3 regions of the Oceanobacillus sp. FSL W7-1293 genome follow, and region 3 is predicted to be linked to each of the others. Evidence: a T-box and tRNA genes for the amino acid it is inferred to sense, from the RefSeq annotation. Region 3 holds a T-box; the other regions hold tRNA genes.
What was found. The T-box of region 3 lies ahead of serS (serine--tRNA ligase). A T-box ahead of a tRNA ligase gene usually reads a tRNA of that ligase, here a tRNA-Ser.
Positions count from the first base shown of each region.

Region 1 (10,925 bases), 1.1 Mb from region 3:
AAGCGCTCACTCATATAATACGTCATCATTAGAACAGCGGTTTTTGCCGTTTTATATGCTTGCATTCCCGAATAATCAGAAGCAGTTTGATTTACTGCATTATCCGGCTCAAACTTTTTGTCTTCCATGACCGATGCGATATTAACCACTCTGCCTGAACCGGAAGCCTTCAATTGATCAAGCAGCAGATGAGTTAATAAAAACGGTGCTAAATAATTAACCGCAAAAGTCATTTCAAAGCCGTCATTGTTGACTTGATATTGACTGAATACACCGCCGGCATTGTTTATAAGAACATCTAATTTGGAATATCGCTTCTGAACCTGCTCTGCCAGCTTTCTAATCTCCTGCTGTGAGGACAAATCAGCGATCAGTAAGTCAATAGCCTTATTATCAGCAGCCTTCAATAATTTTTGACGTGCTTCTTCCCCTTTTTTCTCATTTCTGCACACTAAAATGATACGACAGCCTTGTTTAGCTAAAATAGCAGCTGTTGCGAATCCAATTCCTGAATTAGCTCCAGTTATCAAAACCGTTCTCCCTTCCATTCATCTCGTCCTCCTAATATTTAAGTCAAAGCAGCATTCCTATGCCAAAAGCAGTTTGATAATTTCAATAATATAATTTATAAAAATACTGAGGGTTACGTCAGAGGCAGCTATAAGACGGAAGCATTGCAGGCAATCTCCCGTGATATACTTTCTACTAATGTAACCCTTCTTTGCTCAAGACATTTTATAACCTTGTTATACATTCATAAATACTTTATACTTTTAACCACAAAAGTATCCAGGCTTAATAAGCATACTATTACCGGACAATAAAGTGAGTAATTCACAGAAAACACCATTCCGTCTCGTGTCACAACTTATCGGAAATTATATTTGTTCCTTCTGCTCTTCATTATCTTTTCCATATAATTTCTCCAAATGTTCCAGATGCTCCGTCCCCCAGCTTCTCATTGATACTAATAACGGCTTTAGCCCATGACCGTACGGTGACATAGAATACTCCACTTTTGGGGGCACCTGCTGATAAACCTTGCGATGAACAATATCGTTATATTCTAATTCTCTTAATTGGGAAGTTAACATTTTTTTAGTGATTTCCGGAATAGCCCGCTGCAGTTCACTAAAACGCAATTTTTCGTTTTCCATAAGATGAAATAAAATAATCGGTTTCCACTTACCCACAATAATATCTAACGCAACTTGAAGCTCTCCACAATTTTTACCTGTCGTTATATTCTTCACGTTTCAACCGCTCCTTTATAAATATATGCATGAATCCCTTATATACCAAATGGTTTCCTAAAAGTAACTAGGTATAAATAAAGTGCCTTCTTCACAAAAAGAAACTTTAGGTTTATTATAACTCTTGTAATCAAATTAATACAAACTTATGATTTGATTCATTTCATATATATTTATACGGAGGGTTAAAACATGACTAGAATTGGTATTATTACAGGAAGCACACGTGATGTACGTGTTAATTTACAAGTGGCAGAATGGATTAAAGATTTTGCAGATAATAAAGATGTGGATGCAGAATTTGAAATTGTTGATATAAAAGAAAGCGGGCTGGGACGTTTCAACGAAGCAATTCCGCCGCTTATGACAAATAAAGAATACGCAACAGAAGAACAAAGTGCATGGTCAAGAAAAATTGATTCGTTTGACGGGTTTATTTTTGTCACACCGGAATATAATAAAAATTTCCCTTCTGGCCTTAAGGATCATTTAGATTATTTAGGTTCGGAGTGGCATCATAAAGCAGCAGGCATCGTAAGCTATGGCTCTACGCTTGGTATCGCAGCTTCTCTTGCACTGCGTACAACGTTATCTAATTTAAAAGTAGCTACAGTTGAACCACAAGGCGCATTCAGCTTATTTAATGACTTTGAGAACATGGCAACTTTCGCACCAATGGAAGTGCATAAACCAAGATTTGGCGAAATGATTGATGATGTTGTTGCTTGGTCCAATGCCCTTAAATCTGTGAGAAAAGAAAAGGCCCTTGTATAAGTAAATCGTAAAAAAATCATTTATCCTAAATAATAATGGAAAAGAGGAGAGTGTAAAATGAAACTGACAAACAAAAAATAGTTATTATTGGCGGCTCCTCTGGTATTGGATTAGAAACAGCGAAATTAGCTGTTGAGCAAGGTGCGGAAGTAGTAATTGCCGGCCGTTCTGAAGAAAAATTACAACAAGCAAAAGCAGAAATCGGTTCTGAAGTAACAACGTATAGCCTGGATTTCACCATTGAAAAAGAGGTTCAAGCATTTTTTTACAAAATTGGAAAACTTGATTCGCTAGTGGTGACCGCAGGAATTGCGACCTATGGAAACTTCCTTGAAACGGATACTGCGCAGGATCGTCAATTGTTTGACGGGAAGTTCTGGGGACAGTATCATGCTGCAAAATATGCTGCACCAAATCTTCCTGAAGATGGTTCCATTACACTCTTCTCCGGAGTCGTAGCATTTAAAGCGATTGAAGGTGCTTCTGCACTTGGCGCCGTTAATGCTGCAATATCCAGCCTAGGCCAAACATTGGCGTTGGAATTGGCACCCATCCGAGTGAATGTTGTTTCTCCTGGGGTCATCGACACACCATCACGTTATGGCATGCCTGAAGAAGAACGAAAAGCATTCTATGACGCCATTGCAGAACAATTGCCGCTCAATCGTGCCGGCCAGCCAGAAGATGTAGCTGAAGGTGTTATTTATTTACTGCGTAATCACTTTTCCACTGGAGAGATCCTTCACGTGGAAGGCGGACACAGGTTGATTTACTCAAATAGGATACAGATAAAGAAATCCTATCCGCTTATGCTGCAGGGGGTTATCAAAGAACGGTTTTTACTTTCTTCGGAAAAGAATAAGCACTCACTTCGATTATTGGAAGGAGTGCTTGTTTTATTTCAGCGGGTTAAAGCCTTTGACATAATGTTTAACAATTAATGTATCTTCTCTTTGGATTTTGATACAAGATACACTAGAGGGCCGCCAAAAATCAATCCAGCTGCGCACGTGCCTAAAAATACAGCTGTATATGAGATTAATTCAATCTCTCTTCCTAAAAAATAATCAATTATGATACGGCCAATGGTTATAATTGCGGGAAATGCAAGCGACCAAAACAAGATAATTTTTAATCCTTTTGACACATTATCCCTCCACAACAAACTTATAATTCTTCATATACCTATCAACTAAAAAAGATTTATAACCTACTTTATAGGTATTAAAATTTCAAAATCAGATTCTCCATTTAAATATTTTTCATGCTTTATTGGTAATTCATCATAATAATCAACACCTTCTTCTTTAAAAGGTGTATAATCGCTTTCTTTTATCCATTTCATTATGTTTTCATAAGTACCTTCAATACTTTCACCATTATACTTTGCTACTAGATAGGTCATTTCAGGTATATTAATCTCAACCATGTTATCAAGCAGAGGTTGCTTGTCCTGTACTTCATAAACAGAATAGTAAGTAAAACCATCTGGTCGAAGGTGATAAGATAAACCGAGCCTTATTCCAGGATTCACAGGATAATCAAACTCTTTCACTCTGCTCATTGAGTTTTCAATCACCGTTTTTATCGTTTCAAAATCAGTAAAAGAAACATCGCATTTCAAACCCATTGCACGATATGCCGGAAGCGTTTTAATTTCATATTCCATATTATGCTTAAAGCTCCTCTCTTATTAGTAATAAAATACTACTTTTTTTCAACCTACTATAATGAACGGCCTTATGTCAATGTAAACGATCAACAAAAGAAATCGCTTACTAGATAAAAAAGGGGGGCAATTCACCAGTCACTCTTCTTCCAACAATGACCAAAAAATGTTCAGTTACATCTGTATATTCTTCTCGACAAATACTGGACTGATTCAGGCAAAAAAAGCACACATTTTACATTGATTAAACAATCCATTTCAAGCAAAAATGAACTAAAATGGACCCCCATATTTTTCACAATAATGATAAAATCCATACTTATACATATACATCATTCTTTTAATGTTTTCAGAAGTATCAAATGCAACCAATTCCAAAACTAAATGCGTAAATTCAATAGGAGCTGTTCCGTTTGCAGTGACTAAATTTTTATCTTTTACTGCTTGCTGCTGAAAAAAACTGCTCTTAGCATGATAATTCTCATAGTCATTCCAAGCATCAACAGAATTCCCCGTATGATTATAATCATTTAGAAAACCATTTTTTGCTAAATAGTCAACTCCACCGCATATAGCACCTAGAGGTATATTATTTTGAAATGCAGTTTTGATTAAATGGAAAAGCTTTTTATGATCATTATTCCATGTATTCCCGCCTACCATTACCAATAGATTAAAATCCTCAGGTTCCGAACCAATGATATAATCGACAGCAGTTTTAAAACCGCCAATGGAACTTACCGTATCCTCTAAAGAAATCGTATGAACCGACCAATCCTCACTCTGATTTAATGTTGATGATAAATAAGCACCTTCCCAATCTGCGTATTCGTCCAGGATAAGAAATAAAGCCTGTTTCATAAGCATCACACCACCCGTTAATAATTTACAACCTTGCAGTGATTGCCTCATTTAACTCATTTATAAAATCGCTACATTCTTATTTATTAAAGTAATTATACCAAAAAAGATTTATATTATGAATATTATAAATTTTTTATTGAGCTGGTTTATTGGGTTTACATTCTTTCAAGTCAATATGTTCCAGCAACTAGAGATATTTTTAACAGGCGCATCGAAAAATTGGTGAACACGTTAACCTTGAAGCTATCTACTGACATGATTTAAGGTATTCTCCCGTTGCTTTACTAGTTCCTCAAGGCGAAGAACACGTAACCTTTAAAGAACGCCTGGGTCGCTCATCCATTACTATGATAATTAATGTTTAGTTGTTCTCTAGTAAGCAAAGAGAAACTGCTGATAAATTAGATGATTTATTCTAAATCCAAACATTGCGATTTTACCATATATTTACATGGCATCGAAATGGCATCAGTAAAACAAAAAAGCACCCATAGAATGAGTGCATAAAAAAATATCAAAGGTCTGGAACCCTTGATATGACTGGTTTTTACATATGATGCGGTCGGTGGGATTTGAACCCACACGGGTTATTCACCCACCAGGCCCTCAACCTGGCGCGTCTGCCATTCCGCCACGACCGCATGATATAAAAATGGTGCGGATGAAGGGAGTCGAACCCCCACGTCCTTAACGGACACTGGAGCCTGATTCCAGCGCGTCTGCCAATTCCGCCACATCCGCAAAATAAAAATGGTGAGCCATGAAGGATTCGAACCTTCGACCCTCTGATTAAAAGTCAGATGCTCTACCGACTGAGCTAATGGCTCCTATATATGACAGGTCATTATTTATAGTCCCTATCAATAAAAAAATACTATTATCTGTAATAGTATTATCATGTATTCCTTCTAAAAAAGAAAATGGCTGGGCCACCAGGATTCGAACCTGGGGTACACGGGATCAAAACCCGATGCCTTACCGCTTGGCTATGGCCCAACTATAATGGCGGTCCGGACGGGACTCGAACCCGCGACCTCCTGCGTGACAGGCAGGCATTCTAACCAACTGAACTACCGGACCAATTATTTATTTTGATTTCTTAGAAAGATGACCCGTACGGGATTCGAACCCGTGTTACCGCCGTGAAAGGGCGGTGTCTTAACCGCTTGACCAACGGGCCATTATGAAAATTAAAATGGCGGAGAAGGAGGGATTTGAACCCTCGCGCCGCTTACACGACCTACACCCTTAGCAGGGGCGCCTCTTCAGCCACTTGAGTACTTCTCCAAATAATGGCTCCACAGGTAGGATTCGAACCTACGACCGATCGGTTAACAGCCGATTGCTCTACCACTGAGCTACTGTGGAATATAAAAGTAATCAGTCACTATCTATGTAATATCCTAATTACGCAACAACAAGAAATATCATACAATATATCCTGTTTTTTGTCAACAAAAACTGTTAAATTTCTTAAAAAGTTTTTTTGCTTAGAGAGTTATTCAAAAATCCAAGCCATTCGACAAAGCTGCAGACAGGACATTCGCAATGAATGAAAACTGTCATTTCATATCAGCTACATTAATTTATCATGGATAATATTATTCGTCAATACTTAATTGAAAAAAATTAAATCAGATGTAATTTCCCCCTGCATTTTCCACATCGGTACCTGGATACATCCACTTTCCTTACTCTTTTATAAACCATTTTACATTTTTGGCATTCATATGTATGCCGGTAACGCTGCTGATTCGAAGGAAGCTGTTTACAATGACGGGGAGAGCCTGTTTTTGCAAGCAATTCTCTAAAATCTTTATCCCGATGCTGGTAACCTTTTCCTTCAATATGCAAATGATAATGACAAAGCTCGTGCTTTATAATCCCGTGAAACTCTTCCTTATCAGATTCCAGTACATATTTGGGATTCAATTCAATTAATCGTTTACTCGGGATATATCTTCCGCCAGTTGTCCGCAGACGGGAGTTAAATCGTACTTTGTCCATAAACGTTTTATTAAAGAAAGCTTCTGACAACTGGTTAACTAACTGATACAATTCTTCATCCGGCATTGGGTTCATACGTTTCATCCTCCAACATAAAAGAACATTTCATTATTTTAATATTTTTCTTACCTTCCTTAACCATTCCAAAACGTACCTCTTTTATTATACGCCATCAGAAATTTCAACAAAAACTGTTTAACTGATGACAACTTATTTTAACATAAAGAAGGAGCTATCGGAACATTTATTCTCTATATAATACTACCTCATTCCTCTTATTTATTCTCATTTACAAAACGTAATTGAGAAAGAGTAGAATCATTTATTCAATATATTATTTTATTTTAAAAGAAAACAGCATGTTGCTAGTATTTGTTTAGAAATACGACTTTAACCGGCAAGAAAGACTTCTATATAAGATTAAAAAAATGTCATTCAAATTAAACAAGAATATTAATAGCAATCTACTATTTATTATGTTATTATAATAATTGTATTTAATATATAGGAGGGAAACTATCTATGAGTGAAAAAAGAAAAATGACCACTGCATTTGGCGCTCCTGTTCCAAATGATGATGATTCTAAAACGGCCGGTAAACGTGGTCCATTATTAATGGAAGATTTTTGGTTTCTTGAAAAGCTTGCACACTTTGATCGTGAAGTAATTCCTGAGCGCCGTATGCACGCAAAAGGATCCGGAGCTTATGGAACATTAACGATTACTAACGACATTACTAAATATACAAAAGCAAAAGTCTTCTCTGAAGTCGGGAAGAAAACAGACATGTTTATCCGTTTCTCTACCGTAGCTGGGGAACGCGGAGCTGCTGATGCAGAACGCGATATCCGCGGTACTGCGATGAAATTCTACACAGAAGAAGGAAACTGGGACTTAGTCGGTAATAATACGCCTGTATTCTTTATGAGAGACCCTAAACGTTTCCCAGATTTAAACCACGTTGTAAAACGTGATCCAAAAACAAATATGAAGAATGCTGATGCAAACTGGGATTTCTGGTCTAATTTACCAGAAGCACTTCATCAGGTAACTGTTGTTATGTCTGACCGCGGGATTCCAAAATCTTACCGCAACATGCACTTATTCGGAAGCCATGCATACAGCTTATATAATGAAAATAACGAGCGCGTATGGGTGAAATTCCACTTCAGAACACAGCAAGGTATCGAAAACCTTACAAACGAAGAAGCTGCAAAAGTTGTCGGTGAAGACCGCGAAAGTCACCAACGTGATTTGTATACTGCTATTGAAGAAGGAAACTTCCCTAAATGGAAAATGTACATTCAGGTTATGACTGAAGAAGAAGCTAAAAATATGCCTTACAATCCATTCGATTTAACAAAAGTATGGTACAAAGATGAATTCCCGCTTATCGAAGTTGGCGAATTAGAACTGAATAAAAACCCGGAAAACTATCATGAAGAAGTAGAACAGGCTGCATTTGCTCCTACAAACATTGTTCCTGGCATTGGTTTCTCTCCAGATAAAATGTTGCAAGGCCGTCTATTCTCTTATGGAGATGCACAGCGCTACCGTCTAGGCGTGAACCACTGGCAAATCCCTGTTAACTATCCGAAAAACGCGAAAAACTTCCACCCATATCATCGTGACGGTGCAATGCGTGTTGTCCCTTACACTGGCGGACAAGTCAGCTACAGCCCGAACCAATATGGAGAATGGGAAGACAGCAAAGAGCATCAGGAGCCTGCATTACAGCTGGGTACAGATGTAGATGCTGATTACTTTGATTTTGATGAGGACGACGCGTTTTACTACGAACAGCCTGGTAAGCTATTCCGCTTAATGTCTGATGAGCAGAAACAAGCTCTTTTCCAAAATACAGCGGATGATATTGCTCCAGCAACAAAATCAGTAAAACTTCGTCACATCAATAATTGCTATAAAGCTGATCCAGAATACGGAAAAGGCGTTGCAGAAGCAATTGGCATCTCTCTTGATGAAGTGGAAGCTGCTAACGAAGAATCTGTAAAATAATAGCAAATAAAAAAGACCTCTCCTAATCTAAGGCGAGCGTCTTTTTTTATGGTTGAAAAAGGGGAACTTCCCAGCATGGAAGCTCCCTTATCTTATTTATATATCTTTATTGAATCATTGAAAGCGCGATTCTTCCTTTTTGAACATTTACATCATCGACCCAGACGGTGACTACATCACCAACAGAAGCGACATCCATGGGATGCTTGACGAACTGCTTGGACATCTTAGAGATGTGCACAAGACCGTCCTGTTTAACACCAATGTCAACGAAGACTCCAAAATCAACCACATTCCGCACCGTTCCCTGAAGCTCCATGCCAGGTTTTAAATCTTCCATATTCATGACATTTTTCTTTAATAGCGGCTGTGGAAAATCATCACGCAAGTCACGTTCCGGTTTGCTTAATGCCTCTAGAATGTCCTCTAATGTAGGCAAACCAATCTCCAATTCATCTGCGACTGCCTGCTTGTCTATTCCTTCTATCTTTTGCTGTAAGGGCGCTGTCCCTAAAGCTTGCTCATCAAAGCCAAGCTTATTCAATAATGCTTTCACATGTGGATAGCTTTCCGGATGGATTGGAGTACGGTCAAGCGGCGTGTCCCCATCTACAATTCTCAAGAAGCCAATGGCCTGCTCGTATGTTTTCGCTCCAAGCCTTGGTATTTTCTTTAATTGCTTGCGGCTGGTAAATTTCCCTTCCTCTTCCCGTTTTTTGATCACATTATTTGCAACGGTTTTACTTAAACCAGATACATACTGCAGAAGCGAAGAAGAAGCTGTATTCACATTAACACCGACTTGGTTAACCGCTGTTTCCACAACGAACGTCAATGAATTGGACAGCTCTTTTTGACTGACATCATGCTGATATTGACCAACTCCGATAGACTTCGGATCAATTTTCACCAGCTCGGCTAATGGGTCCTGTACCCGTCTTGCAATAGATACTGCACTTCTTTCTTCTACTTGTAGATCAGGGAATTCCTCTCTTGCTAGAGCGGAGGCAGAGTACACACTTGCTCCTGCTTCATTTACAATAATATACGGAATATCCAGCTTGTTATTTGTTAATACATCTGAAATAAATTGCTCTGTTTCCCGTGATGCTGTACCATTTCCAATTGCAACCAGCTCTACATCAAATTGATTTATTAAGCTGATAACCACCTTCTCTGCGCCCTTCACATCTTTCTTTGGAGCAGTCGGGTAAATCACATGGATTTGATGGACTTTCCCCGTTTCATCCACAATCGCAAGCTTACAGCCAGTACGAAAAGCCGGGTCCACTCCTAAAATGACTTTCCCTTTTAATGGCGGCTGAAGTAGTAGATTCCTTAAATTAACAGAGAAAACTTCAATTGCCTGTGCTTCCGCTTTTTCTGTAAGTGCACTGCGGATTTCTCTTTCCACGGAGGGTTCAATCAACCTTTTATAACTGTCCTCTACAGCTGCTGTTAATAATTCCTTCATATACTGCGGGCACGTTTTTTTAATTACCTTTTTCTCTAAATAGGCAATTATTTTATCCACAGGCGGTTCTACCTGTACTTTTAAAATTCCCTCTTTTTCTCCGCGGTTAAGCGCAAGAATACGATGGGAAACTAATGAGCGAACCGTTTCACTATATTCATAATACATCTCAAAAATCTGTTTTTCATCTGCTGCTTTATTTTTCTCTTCAGATTGGATGGTTCCTTGCTTCATCGTGGCATCACGAATAAATTCACGGTAAGCCGGTTCATCAGAAATCCATTCTGCGATAATATCATTTACTCCCTGAAGCACCTCTTCTACGGTGTTTAGCTCATGTTCTTCAGAGAAATACTGTGTAGCTTCCTGTTCTAAATCAAGTGATTCGCTCTGCTCCCAAATAGCTTGGGCAAATGGCTCTAACCCTTTTTCCTTTGCGATAGTAGCTCTTGTACGGCGTTTTTGTTTATAAGGGCGATACAGGTCTTCTACTTTTTGAAGCTGCGTCGCTTTTTCAATGTCGTTTCTTAATTCATCTGTCAGCTTACCTTGTTCTTCAATGATACGAAGTACTTCTTGTTTTCGTTCAGACAGGTTAAGGACATATGTCCACCTATCCTGTATCTCTTTTATTTTCACTTCATCCAATCCGCCAGTTGCTTCTTTCCGATATCTTGCAATAAACGGAACAGTATTCCCTTCATTTAAAAGAGAAATCACTTTCGAAACAGTGTTTCCTTGAATATTGGTATCTTTTGATACGATTGCAATTAATTTTTCATCTGCACTCACTGTTGCTTCTCCTCCTTACTCTATGTTCTATTGTATCAAATTAAACGTGCCAGTGCTTTCTGACACAACAAAAAAA
Region 1 is NZ_CP150212.1:1,141,580-1,152,504, reverse strand. It holds gene MKY65_RS05755 (SDR family oxidoreductase) at 1-548, opposite strand, end outside; gene MKY65_RS05750 (helix-turn-helix domain-containing protein) at 879-1,244, opposite strand; gene MKY65_RS05745 (NAD(P)H-dependent oxidoreductase) at 1,446-2,027, shown strand; partial or broken gene MKY65_RS05740 (SDR family oxidoreductase) at 2,105-2,797, shown strand; gene MKY65_RS05735 (hypothetical protein) at 2,965-3,174, opposite strand; gene MKY65_RS05730 (GyrI-like domain-containing protein) at 3,238-3,696, opposite strand; gene MKY65_RS05725 (type 1 glutamine amidotransferase family protein) at 3,970-4,557, opposite strand; tRNA gene MKY65_RS05720 (tRNA-Leu) at 5,118-5,201, opposite strand; tRNA gene MKY65_RS05715 (tRNA-Leu) at 5,214-5,301, opposite strand; tRNA gene MKY65_RS05710 (tRNA-Lys) at 5,312-5,387, opposite strand; tRNA gene MKY65_RS05705 (tRNA-Gln) at 5,482-5,556, opposite strand; tRNA gene MKY65_RS05700 (tRNA-Asp) at 5,564-5,640, opposite strand; tRNA gene MKY65_RS05695 (tRNA-Glu) at 5,669-5,740, opposite strand; tRNA gene MKY65_RS05690 (tRNA-Ser) at 5,757-5,847, opposite strand; tRNA gene MKY65_RS05685 (tRNA-Asn) at 5,854-5,928, opposite strand; gene MKY65_RS05680 (SprT family protein) at 6,190-6,642, opposite strand; gene MKY65_RS05675 (catalase) at 7,090-8,583, shown strand; gene MKY65_RS05670 (Tex family protein) at 8,690-10,849, opposite strand.
Region 1: it encodes a tRNA-Ser, which carries the amino acid that the T-box ahead of serS (serine--tRNA ligase) is inferred to sense. The anticodon was not compared.

Region 2 (10,925 bases), 1.9 Mb from region 3:
GGGACGAGTAATTGCAGCAATGTGGTCAGCTTATGCAGCCGATGCGACGGGCTAAGGCGGACTCTTTACGCTGCGCTTTTGCGGACGCGGGCGTTCTTCCTTGAAGGTCAATATATCGCCGCGTATCATTTGAAGGCTTTTGAACATCCTCATAAAAGGAGGGAATTAAAAATGTTAGTTGCCATTTTGGCAGTTGTCGTCATTGGAATTGTTCTATTTATCCTATCATTCTTTATTAACGATCGTCTGGAAGAAGTAGAGAGTCAGCTTGAACAATTGTCTATTACAACAATGCAAGATACATATCAGCTGAAAAAGAAAGTATCTGTTTTAGAAGAAGAATTATTGCCTCAAAATATATCTGACGACGCTGTATCGTCTCAACCTAAAAATAATAATTAGAGGAGTATTATCATGAAACAACATGTAAGAGCGTTTGCTGTCGGTCTGTTAACCAGCGGTGCCCTGCTTCTCGCTATTTATCTTTTTGGCGGTCAATCTTCAGGCAATCTGAAGGATACCGAACCGGAAGAATTGATTTCGGTTTTGGAAGATCAAGGTTATGCCGTATTGACCCAAGATGAATATATTGCCTATAGCGTTGGCAGAGAAAATGGGGAAGAAGAAAACTCCGATGCAGATGAAGGAACCGGAAATGAAGAAGCTGATTCCGATTCAAACAACGATTCGGATGAAAATGATAGCACAGATGAAGAAGAAAATAGCAACGATGAAGAAAACAATGAGAATGAAGATAGTAATGATAACGACTCAGCAAGCAATGAAGATGACGAAGCGTCCGAAGATTCTGATGTGATTGAAGTAGAAATCACACTGGAAGACGGCGCACCGCCTTCCACTATCAGCAATGCTTTAGAAGATGCCGGTATTATTGATGACGCGTGGGACTTTAATGATTATCTGGATGATAATGATTTAAGCGGCAGTGTCATACCTGGAACCTATGAAATCGATAGCGAGATGTCGTTCAGCGAAATTGGCGATGTCATCACCACGTATTCCGAATAGAATCATCAAATTTAAAATGAGCTGTTCCATCCAGGAGCTGCTCATTTTTTATATGAATTACAAAAAACTTCCACCCGTTACATGGGCAGAAGTTTTTTTATTCTTCGTTTTCAGTTTCACTGTCTTCAGAAGAACCATCTTCCTCTTCTTCATCATGCTCTTCTTTTATTTCGAAATACGTATCTAAAATACGTTCACCGATTTTTAAATTGATTTGATCCCCTTCACCAATTCCTACATGCGGTACAACAACAGCAAAAGCAACCTCCGGATCATCATAAGGAGCATAGCCGACTAATGTTAAATTATTAAGGGCAAACTCCTGACCGTCTACATACTCAAATGACTGCGCTGTTCCTGTTTTTCCTGCCGGATTATAAGACTTCCTTGCAAAAAAACCGCTTCCTGTTCCCTGTGAACCTTGATAGGAAAGACGGAAACCCTCCTGCACACGGCTGATTTGGTCATTTGACATTTCAATCCGGTTCATTACCGATGTGTTTTTGGAATAATACAATGGCCCCAGCTCATCTAAAGAAGCAATTGGATCACGCGCTTCCTTTAAGAAATGCGGCTGGACACGGTAGCCGTCGTTGGCAATTGTTGATACATATTGTGCAAGCTGCAGGGTTGTGTACGTATCATACTGGCCAATAGCAAAGTCAAGGATATTACCGGGATTATCCGGGGCTTCCCCTCTAACGCCGGTACTTTCATATGGATAATCAATCCCGGTAGAGGCCCCTAAGCCAAACTGGTTAAAATAATTTTGCAGCGTTTGTAAGGTTTCTCCTATGTTAATGCTAAGGCTGGCATTATGCGGCATTGGGTAACGATAGTCTCCTCCTAACCGTAAAGCAACATAGAACATGTAAACATTGGATGATCTTTCTAAAGCACTTAAATCATTAACGGTTCCCATTGCTGAAACAGATTTCTTCACCGGTGTCCCCGCTAACTTCATCGGCGCATCATTGAAAGCATCGCCCGGTGAAATTACCTCTGAATCATAACCGGTAAGAATCGTCGCTCCTTTAATACTGGAACCAGGCTCATGTGCATTCGCCAAAGCCATAAATGCTGCATCGCTGTATTCATTCTGCTCCGAATCATAGTTCAGACCGGAAATAGCAAGCAGCTCCCCCGTTTTTGGATTCATAACCACAGCATACGCATTAGTCGCAAATCGATTTTCATAAGGGCTTTTTGCTTTCATGGACTGAAACTCATCTAATAAAATCTCATCCACTTCCTGCTGAAAATCTAAATCTGTTGTTAACACCAAATCTTTGCCTCGTTCTCCCTCTACTATGGTTTCCGAACCGACAATCGAACCGTTTTGGCGTGTTGTATATTGAATCTGTTCTTTACGTCCGCGCAGAAAATCCTCATACTGCTCTTCCAGTCCGCTCCTGCCGACACGATCGTTCCGGCTGTATCCCTTCGTCAGGTAAGCACTCATGTCCTCTGCCGGAATTCCCTGCTCCTGGCTGGAGATACTGCCTAAAATACTTGTTAAAGTATCACCGTTTGGATAGACACGATTCCAATCCGTTGTAGCATTAATACCAGGCAATTTATCCAGATTTTCAGCTACAGAAGCATATTCCTCTGCGGAAACCTCTTCATTTTTTACAACCTGAGGCGTCAACGCGTATGCTTTATCGAGTTCTTTTTTGATTGCGATTACTTCCAGTTCGTCATTGGAAAAATCTGCAATTTCTTCGTCCGTAATCAACTCCAGCGTTGCATTATAAACCTCAGAATTGTCCATTTCTTCTGTGTCAATTTCCTCTAATCGCTTTTCTATGTCTTCTTGATGTAATAATAAATAATATTCTCTTTTGTCTCTTTCTGTTATTCGATCAATATATTGGTCATCACTCATATCAATATATTGTGTCAATGTTTCCGCTACTTTCAAACGGTCCTCCGCCTGAACACCTTTGGGAGGCGTATACGTAATGGAATACATCGCTTCATTATCTACAATTAATTTCCCGTTTGTATCATAAATCTTCCCCCGGGGAACAGGTATACTTGTCGTATCTAAATTGGTTCTCTCAATTTCGTCCTGATATGCTTCCCCGTTTAGAATTTGAACAACACCTAACTGAAGTATGAGTGCAGAAAATAATAAGAAGATAGCAAAGAAAAGAATATTCATGCGAACGGGGAGCTGAGCCCGTTTTTTCTTTTTCTTCTTGTCTACCACTTTTCTCCTCCTTCACATCTATTTTGAACTTGCATCGCATTAAACTGTATAGCTCGTTTAAAAGTATATACAATGAACCACTTATTTGCATCTTTTTAAACCCTTTAATATTATAAAACGGAAAAACTTTTCATCAGGCCTGCGATGGTGCTTTCTATGATAACCTGTGGAGTTAAAATAAAGAGCACTGTTTTATTTTACCACAATTAACGGCTTTTTTCGTCCGTAAAATCTTCTTTTAATGCGATTTTTTGTTTTTTTGACGGTCCAATAAAAATGTTTCGGATGCAAAAATAGATGATGGCATGCCCGGCTCCGAATATAATCAGTAAAGCAGGGATAATCACATCATGCGGAAATAGAAACATGCCAAATATAAACACGGCAATCGAAGCAATTCTTCCCAGATTTAAATAAATTTCCCGGACTACAATGTATTCCACTCTTCTCTCGCTCACCATCCGCGCTCTGCCGATTACATCATAGGTCAGGGATTGATACGGAACGGTCAGAATTGGGAATGCAATTCCGATAATCACCGCGTATACAATTAACCAGAACAGACTCATTTCAAAAATAATAATAAAAATAGAAGCAAACAGTAAGATTCCGCCAAATAAAATGGCTTTTTTTCTTAATGCAGGTTGAATCCATTTTAAAGCAACGAAATAAAAAATAATGGATAACCCCGAAAGAAATAAATTAAAAATCCCTAAAATTAGCTCACTGTTTGTAACAAGAAAAATCCAGATGGTGATATAGAAACCATAGATACCTTCTCTCAGCCCTTGAAAAAAGTGAGCATGTAAAATACGCTTCCAATTTTTATTTTTCTTTCTTTCATTTATAACAGCAGGTAAAGCAAAGCTTCCTCTGCTTCCCTTTCTTATAATAAAAAAGCTGACAATAATAGCCGCAATAAACAGGCTTAAAGAAATGATAAAAATAGCGGTATAACCAAAATCCCCGGCCATTTTTGAAATCATCCATCCTGCAAGCAGTGGTCCAACCATACCGGCAAAGGAGGTCAGTGTGCCGGAAATGCCGTTAAACCAATCTCTTGTATCCGGTTCGGTAATTTCAAAAGTCAGTACATAATAAGCTAACCAGAAAAAACCATACCCTATTCCCAATAAGCAGCCAAGAATAAAATTATAATATGCAGCCAGCTCTCCGATCCAAAGAACGAACAGAAAAAAGAAACATAAAAAAAGAATTCCGATTCGCAATATAATGATGCGATCGATTTTTTTGGATAATTTTCCAGCATAAATAAAAGATAATGCCTGGAATACATAGCTTGCCAAGTGATAATTAGCAATCACAAAAAAATCCCCGGATTGCTTCCATAGGTACACATTAACAAAAGTATTTGATAAAAAGATTCCTGCTGCATATAAAGCGCCGATAAGCAAGAGTATCCAAAGATCCCGATATTCATCTTTTTGTTGTTTATATCTTCTGTACTGCTGTTGTAATTGCATAGAAAACGACTCCTTCTTCTTTTATTTTTAGCGAAGGAGCCGTATCTATACAAAAAGCTTGCAGAAACATAAAGTTATCTGCAAGCTTTTATAATTATTCTTTATTTTGCTGCTTCGTAATTGTTTGTTACTTGATCCCAGTTAACGACATTCCAAAATGCGGAAATATAGTCCGGGCGTCTGTTCTGATACTTAAGATAATATGCATGCTCCCATACATCTAATCCTAATAGTGGCGTTTTACCATCTGTTAATGGAGAATCCTGGTTTGGAGTGCTTGTGATTTCAAGCTCACCATTATTTAGTACTAACCATGCCCAGCCAGAACCAAAACGTCCTGCTGCCGCAGCTGCAAAATCCTCTTTAAATTTGTCAAAAGAACCGAATTTGCTGTTGATTTTATCAGCCAGCTCGCCAGTTGGTTCTCCGCCGCCGTTTGGTGACAAAGTCTTCCAGAAGAAGCTGTGGTTGGCATGTCCGCCGCCATTGTTGCGTACAGCAGTACGGATGCTTTCAGGAACCTCATTTAAGTCCCTCACAAGCTCATCAACTGATTTGTTTTGCAGATCTTCATGTCCTTCTAATGCATCATTTAATTTGGTAACGTAGGTGTTGTGATGCTTCGTATGGTGGATGTTCATTGTTTCTTTATCAATAGATGGTTCCAATGCATCGTATGCATAAGGTAATTCCGGTAATTCAAATTTTGCCATGTGTAACTCCTCCTTAAAATAAATGATGATTTTATTTCTACAATTTATACGTTATCAAAGGTAAGAATTTCTTGCAAATATTTTGCACTGATATATATCAAACATTCCTTATTAAATAACCGTTTACATATTATTGACTATCTTATTTTGTTTATGGGAAACTTTTTTGCCTTAAAGAAATAATAAAATGTTTATAAAAGGAATCAGAATCCGCTTGCAAAATCAGAAAAAAGCACACAAAAAAACAAGCTTTGCGCTTGTTTTTTTAGATGGCTCGGGACGGAATCGAACCGCCGACACAAGGATTTTCAGTCCTCTGCTCTACCGACTGAGCTACCAAGCCGTACATGGAGCTATGATATAAAAGCTCTGCATCATTCTGTTGTAAAATATGTATGGAGGAGGTAGAGGGATTCGAACCCCCGCGCGGTTTGACCCGCCTCTCGGTTTTCAAGACCGACCCCTTCAGCCAGACTTGGGTATACCTCCGGACAGAATAAATGGTGGACCCTGCAGGACTCGAACCTGCGACCGATCGGTTATGAGCCGATAGCTCTAACCAACTGAGCTAAGGGTCCTCTTACTATTGAATGGGGCGACCGGTGGGGATTGAACCCACGCGTGCCGGAGCCACAATCCGGTGCGTTAACCACTTCGCCACGGCCGCCATGAAATAGCAAATGTATGTATATATTTTTGGTAGCGGCGGAGGGGATCGAACCCCCGACCTCACGGGTATGAACCGTACGCTCTCGCCAGCTGAGCTACACCGCCATGGCTCCACAGGTAGGATTCGAACCTACGACCGATCGGTTAACAGCCGATTGCTCTACCACTGAGCTACTGTGGAATAATGTTTGTTTTAATTAGCAACAAAATATAATTTATCATGTTCTATTAATTATGTCAACAACTTTTTTTGCGGTGTTGCAAAAGTTTTTATCAGAAGTTGACTGCAAGAATTATAATAGCATGTAATATAACATATTTCAACAAAAACTTATAAAAACTTTTTTCATTTCGGGTAATATATAGAAAAAGCTGTATTTCTATCGCATCTGTTACCCCCTCTCTTTGATGTGCATGCTTCAAAATAATCAGATGCTCCAAAAATGCTGTTGATAAATTATACACCTCCGCACTGCATAACAATGAACGGCAATTTTCACGGTAAAAGAGGACTCTTCCCCCTTTTATCCCGAAATAGATGAAATAAGGGCTCTATCTGCTTCATTATAACAGATAGAGCCCTTTTATATCAGATCATCATTAATGGTCTCCTAAGACGTTCTGAGCAATGTTTACAGCATGATCGCCAATTCGTTCTAGATTACTTATAATATCGACAAAAACGATTCCTGCTGACCCATTACAAGTGCCTTCATTCATACGAATAATATGGTTTTTACGGAATTTCCGCTCCATTTTATCGATTTGGTCTTCTTTTTGAATAACTTCTAAAGCCGCTTCCCGGTCATTTGCCTCTAAAGCTTCAACAGCCTGTTTAACTGTCATATACGTTAAATCAAACATTTTGTTTAAATCTTCAATTGCCTGATCTGTCAGCGAAACTTTATTGGACATTTTATAGTCCACCAGTTCAACCACATTCTCAAAATGGTCGCCAATCCGTTCAATATCACGAATTGTACTCATCAAGCCGGTATGCTCTATACTTTCCGGTTCAGTTAAGTTGGTAGAAGCGATATCCACTAAATACTCCGTTATTTTACGATCCAGATTATTCAGCGCTCCTTCAATTTGCAGAGCCATCTCTGAATTTTTTGGATTCTGCGTAGTGACATAACTATGGGTTTCCTCTAAACCTTGATACGCATATTTCCCCATACGGACAACTTCCATCTTAGCCTGTCCCAATGCCAGTGACGAAGACTGTTGAAGGAAAATAGAATCCAAATGCTTCGGCTTATACTCAATTACGACATCATCGCCTGGAACAAGCTTCGTAACCAGCCATGCCAGAGCACCGATAAACGGAAATTGAACAACCGTATTTGCTATATTATAGCTTCCATGTGCAAAAGCGATCGTCATTTCCGGATTGAGACTTAATGTATTTTGTAAATAACTGATAAAGCTCGTAAATGGTATTAATAACAGCATAAAAATAACTGCACCAATTAAATTAAACGTTACATGTGTATATGCCGCACGTTTAGCAGCTACAGATGTTCCAATACTTGCTAAAACTGCAGTAATCGTTGTACCGATATTATCACCAAAAAGAACCGGAATCGCCGCTTTTATATCAATGGCCCCCTGCGCAAACAGCCCTTGCAAAATACCAATGGTTGCGGTAGAGCTTTGTACGATTACTGTAAAGACTGTACCAATTACAACACCAAGGATAGGTGTTTCACTCATGGAAACCGTCAAATCTTGAAATGCCTGTAAAGAACGGAGTGGTGTCATTCCGCTGCTCATTAGTTCAAGCCCAAAGAATAAGGAACCAAACCCAAATAAAGCCTGTCCTATAGCTACAATCTTTTGCTTTTTAAAGAAAAAGATTGTGAATGCACCAAGTGCTAAAATAAGTAATGAATATTCTCCAATATCAATTCCGATAATGAATGCTGTTGCAGTCGTACCAATATTCGCACCCATAATAACACCAATTGCCTGTCTCAATGTCATAAATCCGGCGTTTACAAGTCCAACTGTCAAAACGGTTGTGCCGGAACTGCTTTGAATTAGTATAGTTACGATAATACCGGCAAGCACTCCTAGAAACGGATTGCTTGTAAACCGATCCAGAATATCCCGCAAGCGATCTCCTGCTGATTTTTGGAGTCCATCTCCCATCATTTTTATCCCCATTAGGAATATGCCAATTCCTCCGAGAAATTCAATAATTAAACTTTGAACATCGATATTCACGAAAACTTCATCCCTTCTACCTCTTATGTAAACTTTTGTAGAATTTTGCGCCTCATTCATTATTGATGATTCTAAAGAGAATGTAAACATGTTTGTTGAAAAATTTACATAGATTTAATATTTGTTTACATTCGAATAGAAAGGGAAGCTTAGTATCTGCTTTTTTCATGAAAATATGTATAATATTAGGGTCGATTGCACACAAATACAGGATTCATCTCCATTTTTATGAAATGAATCCTGTTTCAGGGTTATTCTATTTAATTACGAACTATTAATTAATCTTCTTTAAGCTCCTCTATCCGGACACTGGTACCATCCACTGCCACTACTTTAATCGGAGTTCCTTTTTTAATCCAGCGGCCTCCAGATACAGCACTGTAATGCTTTTTATTCACTTCAATCGTACCGGAAGGCCTAAAATCGGTCAGCGCAATGCCTTCTTCTCCTAACAAAGCTTCATACTCTTTACTGAGCGAGCTGTAGCCCTGTTCATTTGTAAGCTGGTCCATTAAAGCGATTTTCGTCCACATCTGTCTCCGTTTAAATACTTTTAAAAACGCCAGAGATGAAAATGCTCCAATGACGATACTTATTACCGCATAAAGACCGTTTGCAAAATCCGGCTGCGGCAATGCAACGGCAACAATCATCAGAACCAGTCCAATCGTAGCCAAGGTTCCATCGTTCAACACTTTTCCATCAATAATAATCAGTAATATTCCCAGGAAGTATATAATAAACATGAGTAAGACTGAATTGGTTTCTGTGTATACCGTAAAATAAACAGTTATAAATCCCAGCCCTAATACACCAAATATACCGCGCATATTGACAAACATTTCACCTAATATAAATAAAGTTCCAAAAAATAAGGCAAGAAATCCAATCCATTGTAATTCAACCACGTCCATACCATTCACACCCTCTCGTTGCCCTGCTTACCGCGCATGTTCGAAAAGAACGATAAGAAGGAATTTTTAAACATCCTCTTCTATATTATATGTACGTATGAGGAAAGAAAATAGTTTCATTAAAGGAGATTTTTTATGGAATTTTTGCGTAGAATTTCCCTGATTACATTTATTATATTAGTTGCAGTCAGTATTTTTCAAGACTTAGCTCATTCAGACGGGACAATCTCCTCTTCAAATAATGAAAACCTGGAACTGCCTCCTTTTGAAGCTGTTCCGGTAAAAGTAAATCCTGGAGATACGGTCCTCAGTATTACGGAAGAAATTCAAACCATAACGGTCAACACTGTCTCTATTGAGATTATTTTAAAGGCTTTTGAATCATTGAACCCGAATACCTCCTCCAATGACATCCATGTACATGAAGTTTACTATTTCCCTCAATTTCAAGAGGAGCATTAGAAAAAGCAAACATCCGCTTTATTTTCAAAGTGAATGCTTGCTTTTTATTATGAAATGCAGCTTTCTGCTAAATAATTATAATGCTCAGAAATACCGCCTAGGAAAAGAAAGGGATAATGAAAAAAGCGGAAATCAAAGAAAGAGCTCCTGCTATAATTCCGATAATACCAAGAATATTTGTCCCTCTGCTTCGTGCTACAAATCCGAATACAATGCTGGCGGCTCCTAAAATAACCGGCCAGGTAAAAAATGAAATAATTGCTAAGATAATACTTCCCCATCCATATATCGTCCCCGGGTTAAAGCTTTTCTCATCTTCAAACTCCAGCAGGTTGGCATCGGTTAGTTCTGTTGAAAATTCTTCCATTCTTTTGCTGTCTAACTGTTCATTTGTATGTTCATGCTGTGGTCTTTGTCCATGATTCGGCATATCCTGTATACGTTTGTCTTTATCATTATCATTCATGAGATAAACTCCTTATACTTTAGAATTATATGATTAGCATACGGAATCCACAGGTTTTCATACAGGTATCATGCGGAATTTTTAGCAAAGAATGGTATAATCTTTTTGTTGTCTGCATATATTTACATGATGGAAGAAAATATGAGGATATTCAAAAGGAGGGATGATATGTCTTTCTTTATCAAAGAAATGATTAAAAATAAACTGCGTAAATTAACCCCAGATGAAATTTTACATTATAGCGCCGAATATGGTTTTGCCATTACACGTACGCAAGCGGATCAGATTGTACATTATCTAAGGACTTCTGCACCTAATCCATTTGACCAGGCAGATCGTGACCGCTTTATGATGGAGCTTGCAAAAATTACGGATCAAAAAACAGCTGTAGCAGCACAGCAGTTAATGGATGAGGTCATTAAATCATATGGGATGGAGCATTTATTTGAAAACTAAAACCGGATGAAATTTAAAAAGATGAGCATTCCCATATACAGGGTACTCATCTTTTTAAATTTATCATGGATAATTGTCCATAAACTCCCGCTGAATAAATTTCATTTTATACGGAACTAACCTTCCATAATGATTTCCTTTAAATTCTCCTGGAAATCACCTTCACGCAGCATAGCTATTTCATACTTGTACGGCGCTTTTTTATTTTTCTTATCTGTGCCTACATAAGGCGTTTCAAGAATCTTAGGAAGCTCGCTAAGCTGCGGATGATGAACAACCTTGTGGAGG
Region 2 is NZ_CP150212.1:2,946,700-2,957,624, forward strand. It holds gene MKY65_RS14455 (hypothetical protein) at 172-402, shown strand; gene MKY65_RS14460 (hypothetical protein) at 415-1,029, shown strand; gene MKY65_RS14465 (penicillin-binding protein 2) at 1,127-3,196, opposite strand; gene MKY65_RS14470 (MFS transporter) at 3,451-4,728, opposite strand; gene sodA (superoxide dismutase SodA) at 4,830-5,441, opposite strand; tRNA gene MKY65_RS14480 (tRNA-Phe) at 5,712-5,784, opposite strand; tRNA gene MKY65_RS14485 (tRNA-Ser) at 5,838-5,930, opposite strand; tRNA gene MKY65_RS14490 (tRNA-Ile) at 5,943-6,019, opposite strand; tRNA gene MKY65_RS14495 (tRNA-His) at 6,033-6,108, opposite strand; tRNA gene MKY65_RS14500 (tRNA-Met) at 6,139-6,215, opposite strand; tRNA gene MKY65_RS14505 (tRNA-Asn) at 6,217-6,291, opposite strand; gene MKY65_RS14510 (Na/Pi cotransporter family protein) at 6,711-8,339, opposite strand; gene MKY65_RS14515 (NfeD family protein) at 8,618-9,253, opposite strand; gene MKY65_RS14520 (hypothetical protein) at 9,389-9,715, shown strand; gene MKY65_RS14525 (DUF4190 domain-containing protein) at 9,813-10,181, opposite strand; gene MKY65_RS14530 (DUF2624 domain-containing protein) at 10,350-10,637, shown strand; gene MKY65_RS14535 (deoxyribonuclease IV) at 10,754-10,925, opposite strand, start outside.
Region 2: it encodes a tRNA-Ser, which carries the amino acid that the T-box ahead of serS (serine--tRNA ligase) is inferred to sense. The anticodon was not compared.

Region 3 (10,925 bases):
GAGATAACAAAATCAAGAGATTTCTGCTCAGGAATATGCAGAGCCTTCTCTTTTTAATATATACAAATGGATGGATTGTAATTCATATAGAAATGAGTGTGAGAAGATGTCGATGGAAGACAAAATGACAGAAAACCAAGCCTATGATGCTGATCAGATACAAGTACTTGAAGGTCTTGAGGCAGTTCGAAAAAGACCGGGAATGTATATTGGCTCCACCAGTGAAAAAGGATTACATCACCTTGTCTGGGAGATAGTGGATAACAGTATCGATGAAGCACTGGCAGGTTATTGTGATCATATCGAAGTCATTATCGAAGAAGATAACAGTATTACTGTAAAAGATAACGGCCGGGGGATTCCTGTCGGTATTCAAAAGAAAACAGGCCGTCCAGCGCTGGAAGTAATTATGACAGTCCTTCATGCCGGCGGTAAATTCGGCGGCGGCGGATATAAGGTTTCCGGCGGACTTCATGGTGTAGGTGCATCTGTTGTAAATGCTCTTTCCAGTAAATTAGAGGTGACCGTCCACCTTGATGGGAAAATTCACTATCTTTCTTTTCATAAAGGAATTCCTGATGGAGAGATTGAGATTATTGGTGATACGGATATTACTGGAACAACAACACACTTTATACCGGATCCGGAAATTTTCACAGAAACTACCGAATATAACTATGAAACATTAGAACAGCGTCTGAGAGAGCTTGCCTTTTTAAACAAAGGATTGCGTATCTCGATTGAAGATAAACGATCTGGAAAAGAGCCGGCATCTTACTACTATGAGGGCGGAATCAGCTCTTATGTTGAATTCATTAATAAAAATAAAGAAGTATTGCATGAACCTTTCTTTGCAGAAGGCGAAGACCAGGGAATAGCCGTGGAGATTGCTATTCAGTATAACGATGGTTTTGCAACCAGTTTATATTCATTTGCGAATAATATCCATACGTATGAGGGCGGTACACATGAAGTTGGTTTCCGTTCCGGTTTGACACGTGCTATCAACGATTATGCGAAAAAGAACAGCTTATTGAAAGATAGTGAAGCCAATCTGTCTGGAGAGGATGTCCGGGAAGGGCTGACAGCGATTGTTTCTGTGAAGCATCCAGACCCGCAATTTGAAGGGCAGACAAAAACAAAGCTGGGTAATAGTGAAGTCCGTGCTATTACGGATGGTGTATTTTCAGAGTCTTTCTCTAAATTCCTTTATGAAAACCCGACAATTGCCAAAATCGTTGTGGATAAAGGACTTATGGCGTCCAGAGCACGCCTGGCAGCGAAAAAAGCAAGAGAGCTGACCCGTCGTAAAAGTGCATTGGATGTAACAAGTCTGCCGGGCAAGCTTGCTGATTGTTCTTCTAAAGATGCCTCTTTGAGTGAACTGTATATCGTAGAGGGTGACTCTGCCGGCGGTTCTGCAAAATCAGGAAGAGACCGTCATTACCAGGCTATCCTGCCATTGCGCGGGAAAATCCTGAATGTCGAAAAAGCGCGCTTAGATCGAATTTTATCAAATAATGAAGTACGAGCTATGATTACGGCATTAGGAACCGGTATCGGCGAAGAGTTTGATATTACAAAGGCACGCTACCACAAAGTAGTCATTATGACAGATGCCGATGTAGATGGAGCTCACATCAGAACGTTATTATTAACCTTTTTCTACCGATATATGCGTCCGTTGATTGAGCATGGGTATATTTATATTGCCCAGCCGCCGCTTTATCAGATCAAACAAGGAAAGTCTGTTCACTATGTTTATTCTGATAAAGGACTGGACGCGCTTCTGGAAGAGATTCCAAAAGCACCAAAACCAGGTATTCAGCGTTATAAAGGGTTAGGAGAAATGAATGCAGATCAGCTATGGGATACCACAATGAACCCAGAATCCCGTACACTGCTGCAGGTTGAACTCAGCGACGCAATCGACGCAGACCAGGTTTTCGATATGCTGATGGGCGATAAAGTAGAACCACGACGCAACTTTATCGAAGAAAATGCCCAATACGTACAAAACTTAGATATTTAAGTATCACATCCTTTTAATAAAGACAACAAAGCGGATAGAAATACTTCTATCCCTTTCTTGTCAGATATAATTAAAACGATTAAATTACATGCTTGCGTTTTTTATAACAAGATTGAATGGTGATTATACACTATAACTAGCGGAAGAAATACACGGAGACTCCCGTGGGAAAGCGCAGTGGTCTTCGGTGGGGCGAGTAATCGCAGTCCCAGTGGGAAGACCCCGCAGAAAAAGCGGTCTTCTTTTTCGAGGAGGCTGAGCGCAAGCCCACAGGAAAGCGTAGTGTATTTCTGTAGCGGCTGCTACTTGAGCTGTTTATATTTTATGCATATTGAAATGCAATTCAACTGATAATGAAAGATTCAAGGAATCACTAACACAATGGTGATTGGGAGGTTATTAGACTATGGCAGAGGAAAATCGTCCGAGTGTCCAGGAAATAAATATAAGTAAAGAGATGCGCACATCCTTCTTGGATTATGCAATGAGCGTTATTGTGGCAAGAGCATTGCCAGATGTTCGCGACGGAATGAAGCCCGTACATCGCCGTATCCTTTACGCAATGAATGATTTAGGAATGCACTCTGACAAAGCATTTAAAAAATCAGCACGTATCGTCGGAGAGGTTATTGGTAAGTACCATCCGCACGGTGACTCAGCTGTTTATGAAACGATGGTAAGAATGGCACAGGATTTCAGTTACCGATATATGCTTGTCGATGGACACGGTAACTTTGGTTCGGTCGATGGCGATTCAGCAGCAGCGATGCGTTATACAGAAGCACGTATGTCTAAGATTTCCATGGAGCTGCTTCGCGACATTAATAAAGACACGATTGATTATCAGGATAACTATGACGGAGCCGAACGCGAGCCGGTTGTATTTCCGGCACGTTTTCCGAATTTACTTGTCAATGGAACTTCCGGGATTGCGGTTGGTATGGCCACCAATATTCCGCCGCATCATCTTGGAGAGACAATTGATGCTGTCCTGGCAATCAGTAAAGACCCTGATTTAACTGTCGATGAAATTATGGAAAAATATCTTCCTGGACCAGATTTCCCTACTGCAGGGCAAATCTTAGGCAGAAGCGGTATCCGCAAAGCGTATGAAACAGGAAAAGGATCCATTACCATCCGGGCAAAAATCAATATTGAGCAAGGCAAAAATGACAAAGAAACCATTATTGTGACAGAGCTTCCTTATCAGGTAAACAAAGCCAAGCTGATTGAAAAAATAGCCGAGCTGGTCCGTGATAAGAAAATTGATGGCATTACCGATCTTCGTGACGAATCAGACCGTAATGGCATGCGGGTTGTTATGGAGCTTAGAAGAGATGCAAATGCGAATGTGGTTTTGAATAATTTATATAAGCATACGTCCCTGCAAACGACATTTGGTATCAATATGCTTGCACTGGTGGATGGACGCCCGCATGTCTTAAATGTCAAGCAATGTCTGATGCATTATTTAGACCACCAAAAAGTAATTATCAAGCGTCGTACAGCTTTTGAATTAAATAAAGCAGAAGCACGCGCACATATTTTAGAAGGCTTGCGTGTTGCACTCGATCATTTGGATGAGGTTATTTCTTTAATCCGTAATTCAAAAACAGCAGATATTGCAAGAGAAGGCTTAATGGAACGTTACGAGTTATCCGAGAAACAAGCCCAAGCTATTCTTGATATGCGTTTGCAGCGTTTAACAGGATTAGAACGCGAAAAAATTGAAGAAGAATACAAAGAGCTGCAGGCATTGATTGCTGAATTAAAAGCTATTTTAGCGGATGAAGAGAAAGTATTGGAAATCATTCGTGAAGAGCTGACGGAAATCAAAGAGAAGTTCCGTGATGAACGCCGTACAGAAATCGTTGCCGGCGGAGCGGGCTTCTTTGAAGATGAAGATTTGATTCCGGAAGAGAATATCGTTATTACATTGACCCACCAGGGCTATATTAAACGCTTGCCTGCTTCTACTTACCGTACGCAGCGCCGCGGCGGACGAGGTATCCAGGGCATGGGAACCAATGAGGATGACTTTGTAGAACACCTTGTATCCACATCAACACATGATACAGTTCTTTTCTTTACGAATAAAGGGAAGGTATATAAAACAAAGGGTTACGAAGTACCGGAGTTCAGCCGGACGGCTAAAGGGATTCCGATTATTAACCTGCTTCAAGTAGAAAAAGGAGAATGGGTGAACGCTGTTATCTCTGTATCTGAGTTTGATGAAGATCACTTCTTATTCTTTACAACGAAGCATGGGGTTGCAAAACGTACATCCCTTGAAAAATTCAAAAACATCCGTAAAGGCGGCCTGATTGCTGTAAATCTTCGGGAAGAGGATGAGCTGATTTCTGTCCGCATGACAGATGGCGAAAAAGAAATTATGATTGCTACGAAAAATGGCTATCTGATTCGTTTTGAAGAAGAACAAATGCGTCCAATGGGCAGAACCGCAGCAGGAGTAAAAGGCATTTCTCTGCGTGAGGATGATGAAGTCGTTTCTATGGAAATTATGGATGAAGGTTCTAAAATTCTTCATGTAACCAGCAAAGGATTTGGAAAGCAGACACCAGAAGATGAATATCGCCGTATCAATCGTGGCGGTAAAGGTGTATTTACGTGTAAGCTGGATGAAAAAACAGGACATGTAGTCGATGTAAAAGCCATCCAGGGCGACGAAGACTTAATGGTTATTACTGCCGGCGGCGTGCTGATCCGAATGCAAGTATCCGATATTTCACAAACTGGAAGAAATACCAAAGGGGTACACTTGATTCGTCTGCAGGATGACGAAGAAGTTGCAACAGTAGCACGGATTGAGAAAGAAGAAGAGGAAGTTGCAGAGGAAATCGAAGCATCTGAGGAAAATAGCGATGTAAATGATGGTGCAGACGATAATAACGAGGAATAGACAAAACAATGAAATGTGGAAAGATGATATAAAACAACAGGCGAGCTATGAGTCATCATAACTCGCCTGTTGTTTTTGTTTCTACTTAAATAGCTTCATTCTTTGAAATTCTGTAGTAAATGCTGGCCGATAAGCGCTGGTGTTTTTTGCTGGGTGATGGTTAAAAATTGTTGGATAAGCGGATATTCCCGGTCTGCTTTCATTTGTATCAGCTCGCCCCACCATTCTGTTTCATAACGGCAAATCATGCTCAAATTAAATAACAGCAGATAATGTACCAGGATTTCAGAATAAGGAAAATAGTTGGCCCGATTCGCTGGAAAATAAATAAACTCATTATGCAAGTGATAACGAAACGGACCATTCCAATCTGTAACGGGTTCTGTCAGATAAAGCTGTAATTCCTCCTTTTTTTGCTGTATATCCTCGATAGGAGGCAAAAATGCCCGAATACGCTCGACAAAGGTATCTTCTTTTAAATAAAACCCATCTAAAATCCGATTGGGAAAACGAAGCAGCTTACTGTTTTTATTTCCAATAATAATCATCGTATCTTCCTGATAAAGCTGCCAAATATTGCTTAATTCTGGAATAGAAGCTAATAACAGGCGCATCGAAACACGTTCTAATGGAAAGGGATAGAGAGAAAATAAATGGCGGCTTACATATGGAAATAACCCCTTTTGCTGTAATTTGACCTCATCCTCAATAAATCGATAATCCTTGCGTTTTCTTTTCCGGGCAGTCAGTCCATGCGCAAGAACAGCTGTTGTTTCCGGATAATCAGGGCGCTTTGACAGCAGCCAACCTTTTAAAAGATGTGTCATTCCATAAAAAGACAGAACAGGCTGAACCAGCACATTGCTTTGCCTGCTTGATTCTATAAAGCATGTTCCATTATGGATATAATGGATAAAAGCAGAGCTGTTTTGATAGCTTTTTGCCTGAGCTTCACGAAGAAATGAGTAACTTTTCTTCAGGTAATTTTGTGCATTTTCCTGAGTGGTTAAAAATGGATATAAATCTTCAACATGCATCATTTCTACAGCTCCATAACTATTTAAATATTTTGAATCTATCCTCTATTTTTTCTATATGTAGGGTGCTTGAAAAAGCATGAAAAAAAGCGTAATGTAAGTAAAAATAGATATTTGCTGCTACTTTCACAAAGGTTGGTATTTTTTAAGCAGTTTCTCCGATATTTGATAAGGATATACCTTGAAAACTGTATAATACCCGTAAATAAAGTGAATTGGGGTTGCGAATTCAATGATTGGAGGATGAGCTAGCAATGAGAGAAGACAAATTTGCAAAAGAAGGTTTGACATTTGATGATGTATTGCTTGTTCCGGCAGAATCAGATGTTTTACCAAACCAGGTGGATCTGAGTGTTGATTTAACATCAAATTTAAAATTGAAATCCCCATTTATCAGTGCTGGAATGGATACTGTAACAGAAGCAGAAATGGCAATTGCGATGGCACGTCAAGGCGGGTTTGGAGTCATTCATAAGAATATGTCTATTGAACAGCAGGCAGAGGAAGTAGACCGTGTGAAACGCTCAGAAAGCGGCGTAATCACGAACCCATTCTTCTTAACTCCGGAGCATCAGGTTTATGATGCGGAACATTTAATGGGAAAATACCGCATTTCAGGAGTTCCCATTGTAAATAATATTGAGGAACAAAAGCTCGTCGGTATTTTAACCAATCGTGATTTACGTTTTATTGAAGATTATTCCATTTTGATTTCGGAAGTGATGACCACAGAGGAATTAGTGACAGCGCCAGTGGGAACAACACTGGATGAAGCAGAGAAGCTTCTGCAGAAATATAAAATTGAAAAACTGCCTCTTGTTGATAATCAGGGAATTCTTAAAGGGTTAATTACGATTAAAGATATTGAAAAGGTCATTGAATTCCCAAATGCAGCAAAGGATGCACAAGGACGGTTGATTGCAGCAGCTGCAGTCGGTGTGACAGGCGACGCGATGAAGCGGATTGAAAAATTAGTGGATGTCGGTGTTGATGCCATTGTGATCGACACCGCACATGGCCATTCTAAAGGTGTTCTCGATCAATTAAAACACATTCGCGAAACTTACCCTGATTTGACAATTATTGCAGGAAATGTTGCCACAGAGGATGGGACAAGAGCTTTAATTGAAGCAGGAGCTTCTGTTGTCAAAGTAGGTATTGGACCGGGGTCCATCTGTACCACAAGAGTAGTAGCAGGGGTCGGTGTACCGCAAATCACAGCAGTTTATGACTGCGCAACAGCAGCAAAAGAATATGGCGTACCCGTTATTGCAGACGGCGGAATCAAATACTCCGGCGATATTGTGAAGGCCTTGGCATCAGGTGCACATGCTGTGATGCTGGGAAGTATTTTTGCCGGAACAAAGGAAAGCCCTGGAGAAACAGAAATTTTCCAAGGACGTCAATATAAAGTATATCGCGGCATGGGTTCTGTCGGAGCAATGCAAGCAGGCTCCAAAGACCGTTATTTCCAAAGTGAATCAGAGAATAAAAAGCTTGTTCCAGAAGGCATTGAAGGACGTATTGCGTATAAAGGCTCGTTGGGAGATACCTTCCATCAGCTGGCAGGCGGTTTACGCTCCGGCATGGGATATTGCGGAACAAAAAATCTGGAGAGCTTAAGAAATGATTCTCGTTTTATCCGGATTACAGGGGCTGGATTGAAGGAAAGCCATCCGCATGATGTACAGATTACGAAAGAAGCACCGAACTATTTTATGCAGTAAAAAAGAGGATGCTCAAGTAATTTAGTTGATGACAAATTTGTGTCATACGGTCGTAAAAAAAATAGATGGAGGATGTTGCTCCATCTATTTTTTTATGAATTTTTATGGTAAAATGTGAAGCGTGCTCAGCAGAATACATAGAACGTATGTTGATGGCTATATTATTAAACGGAGGTACGGAAATGTGAGAAAGTCTATGAAAAAATTGTTTCTTTTGGTGGTTGCAGCAGCGCTTGTTTTAACATCTTTTGTTACACCATCCATGTCTGTGTATGCAGATGGATTAGATATAGAAGCGGAATCGGCTATTTTAGTGGATGCAGAAACGGGGAAAGTATTATTTGCAAAGGACCCGGATGTGGCATTGCCTCCTGCTAGCATGACGAAAATAATGACAGAATATCTCGTTTGGGAAGCAGTTGAAAACGGAGATATTTCCTGGGATACAACAACACAAATTAGTGATTATGCATATGAAATATCCAGCAATGATGATTTTTCAGGAGTTGGATTAAGGCAACAGCAAGATTACACAGTAGAAGATTTATATAAAGCAATGGCAATCAACTCAGATAATGCGACAACAATTGCACTTGCGGAGTTAATTGCAGGTTCAGAAAGTGAATTTGTTGAAATGATGAATGCAAAGGCAGAAGAGCTGGGAATGCCGGAATATAAATTTGTTAATTCCAGCGGATTAGATAATGAGAGTCTGGGGGATAATTATCCAGAAGGAACAAGCCCTAACGATACAAACTTATTATCGGCCCGCTCAGCAGCAATTTTAGGCTCTGCATTAGTTAATGATTATCCGGAAGCATTAGAGATTTCCAGTGTGCCAAATACGGAATTTGATGATCAGGAGATCCGTAACTGGAATTACATGCTGGATCATGATGCAGATTATTTACAGCAGCATTACTATGAAGGTGTAGATGGTTTAAAAACTGGTTTTACAACGGTTGCCGGTTATGCTTTCACAGGAACAGCAGAACGTGATGGACGACGTCTTATCAGTGTGGTTATGAAAACAGACAGTGAAGATGCCCGTTTTAATGAGACTGCAAAGCTGTTTGATTATGGTTTTGATCAATTTGAAACACAAGAATTATTCCCGGCAGGATATCAAGAAGAAGGTAATGAAACAGCTCCTGTTGCAAGAGGAAAAGAAAAAGAAGTAAATATTGGCATCAATGAAGGGATTCATGTTCCCATCAAATCTGGTGAGGAAGATTTGTATCATTTAGAATATACAATTGATGACGACAGATTGAATGATAATGGAGAGCTAGAAGCTCCAGTAGAAGCAGATGAAGTTATCGGAACAGTTACCGTTGTCTATGATGGAGAAGAAGAAGATTTTGGATATATTTCGGATGAAGCAAGTCAGGAAAGCTATGATTTAGTTGCAATGGATTCCGTTGAAAAAGCAAATTGGTTTATGCTTACGTTACAATCCATCGGTGATTTCTTTGTAAACATGTTCCAGGGTGCATTTAATTGGGTGAAGGGACTTTTCAGCTAATTTTTGCAGGAAGTCTTGCAACCTGATTGGAAATAGCTTATGATGATATACAATCATTCATTGAAATAATAAAGCGTTGATAGGAAGCAGTAGCTGTTTGATTCTATCTATAGAGAGCTAATATCTGGTGCAAATTAGCGTTAGAATACAGTGAATCCATCCTGGAGCATGCTTATCGAAGTGAGCTAGTCACGTAAGTAAGCACGGAGATACGACGTTATTCGTATATAAAGCCGGAAGAATCTGTCTGTATAGATTCTTTAACTAGGGTGGCAACGCGGGAAATATACTCTCGTCCCTTTCTACACAAGGGATGGGAGTTTTTTTATGGTTTTAAAGACATTAAAAATATAGGAGGTAATCAGTATGTTAGATATGAAATATGTACGAAATAACTTTGATGAAGTGAAGCAAAGATTAGCACACCGCGGAGAAGACCTTGGCGATTTAGACAAATTTGGCGAGCTCGATGTAAGAAGACGGGAATTAATTGCAGAGACAGAAAAGCTGAAGGCAAAGCGTAATGAAGTATCTAAGGAGATTTCTGTTTTAAAGCGCGAGAAAAAGGATGCGGAAGAAGCCATTGCTTCTATGCGCGAAGTTGGAGATCAAATTTCTAAATATGATAAAGAATTAAAAGAAATTGAAGAAACCCTGGAGCATATCATGCTTTCTATCCCCAATCTGCCGCATGAGAGCGTGCCCGTTGGTGAAGATGAGGATGATAATGTAGAAGCACGTAAATGGGGAGAGGTGCCGGAATTTTCATTTGAAGCACAGCCGCACTGGGATGTTGCGACAAATTTAGATATTTTGGACTTTGAACGTGCAGCAAAGGTAACGGGAAGCCGTTTTGTTTTCTATAAAGGATTAGGAGCGAGACTGGAGCGCGCATTATTAAACTTCATGATGGATCTGCATGCGGATAAGCACGACTATCAGGAAATGCTCCCGCCGTACATTGTGAATCGCATGAGCATGACAGGGACAGGACAGCTTCCGAAATTTGAAGAGGATGCGTTTAAACTGGAGGACTGGGATTATTTTCTGGTACCGACTGCGGAAGTGCCTGTAACCAATTATCACCGTGATGAGATTTTAACAGGAGAGGCATTGCCGAAAAAATATGTCGCATTCAGTGCCAGCTTCCGCTCTGAAGCAGGCTCTGCCGGAAGAGACACACGCGGTTTGATTCGCCAGCATCAATTTAACAAAGTGGAGCTTGTGAATTTTGTGAAACCGGAAGATTCTTATGAAACATTAGAAAGATTGACAGGGGAAGCGGAAAAAGTATTGCGGCTGTTAGAACTCCCTTATCGTGTGATGAGCATGTGTACAGGTGATTTAGGTTTTACAGCAGCGAAAAAATACGATATCGAAGTATGGATTCCAAGCCAGCATACGTATCGTGAAATTTCTTCTTGCTCTAATTTTGAGGATTTCCAAGCGCGCCGTGCCGGAATTCGTTTCCGCCGCGAAGCAAATGGAAAACCGGAATTTGTCCATACGTTAAACGGTTCTGGTCTTGCGTTAGGACGTACTGTAGCGGCTATTTTAGAGAATTGCCAGCAGGAAGATGGAAGTGTAGTAATTCCGGAAGTATTGCGTCCGTATATGGGCGGTATTGAAGTGATTGGCAAGTAATGATTAAGTAAGAGGTTCTCCATCTTTGGAGGCCTCTTAT
Region 3 is NZ_CP150212.1:5,006-15,930, forward strand. It holds gene gyrB (DNA topoisomerase (ATP-hydrolyzing) subunit B) at 125-2,032, shown strand; gene gyrA (DNA gyrase subunit A) at 2,439-4,952, shown strand; gene MKY65_RS00040 (YaaC family protein) at 5,048-5,992, opposite strand; gene guaB (IMP dehydrogenase) at 6,244-7,716, shown strand; gene MKY65_RS00050 (D-alanyl-D-alanine carboxypeptidase family protein) at 7,901-9,241, shown strand; T-box leader at 9,309-9,544, shown strand; gene serS (serine--tRNA ligase) at 9,608-10,885, shown strand.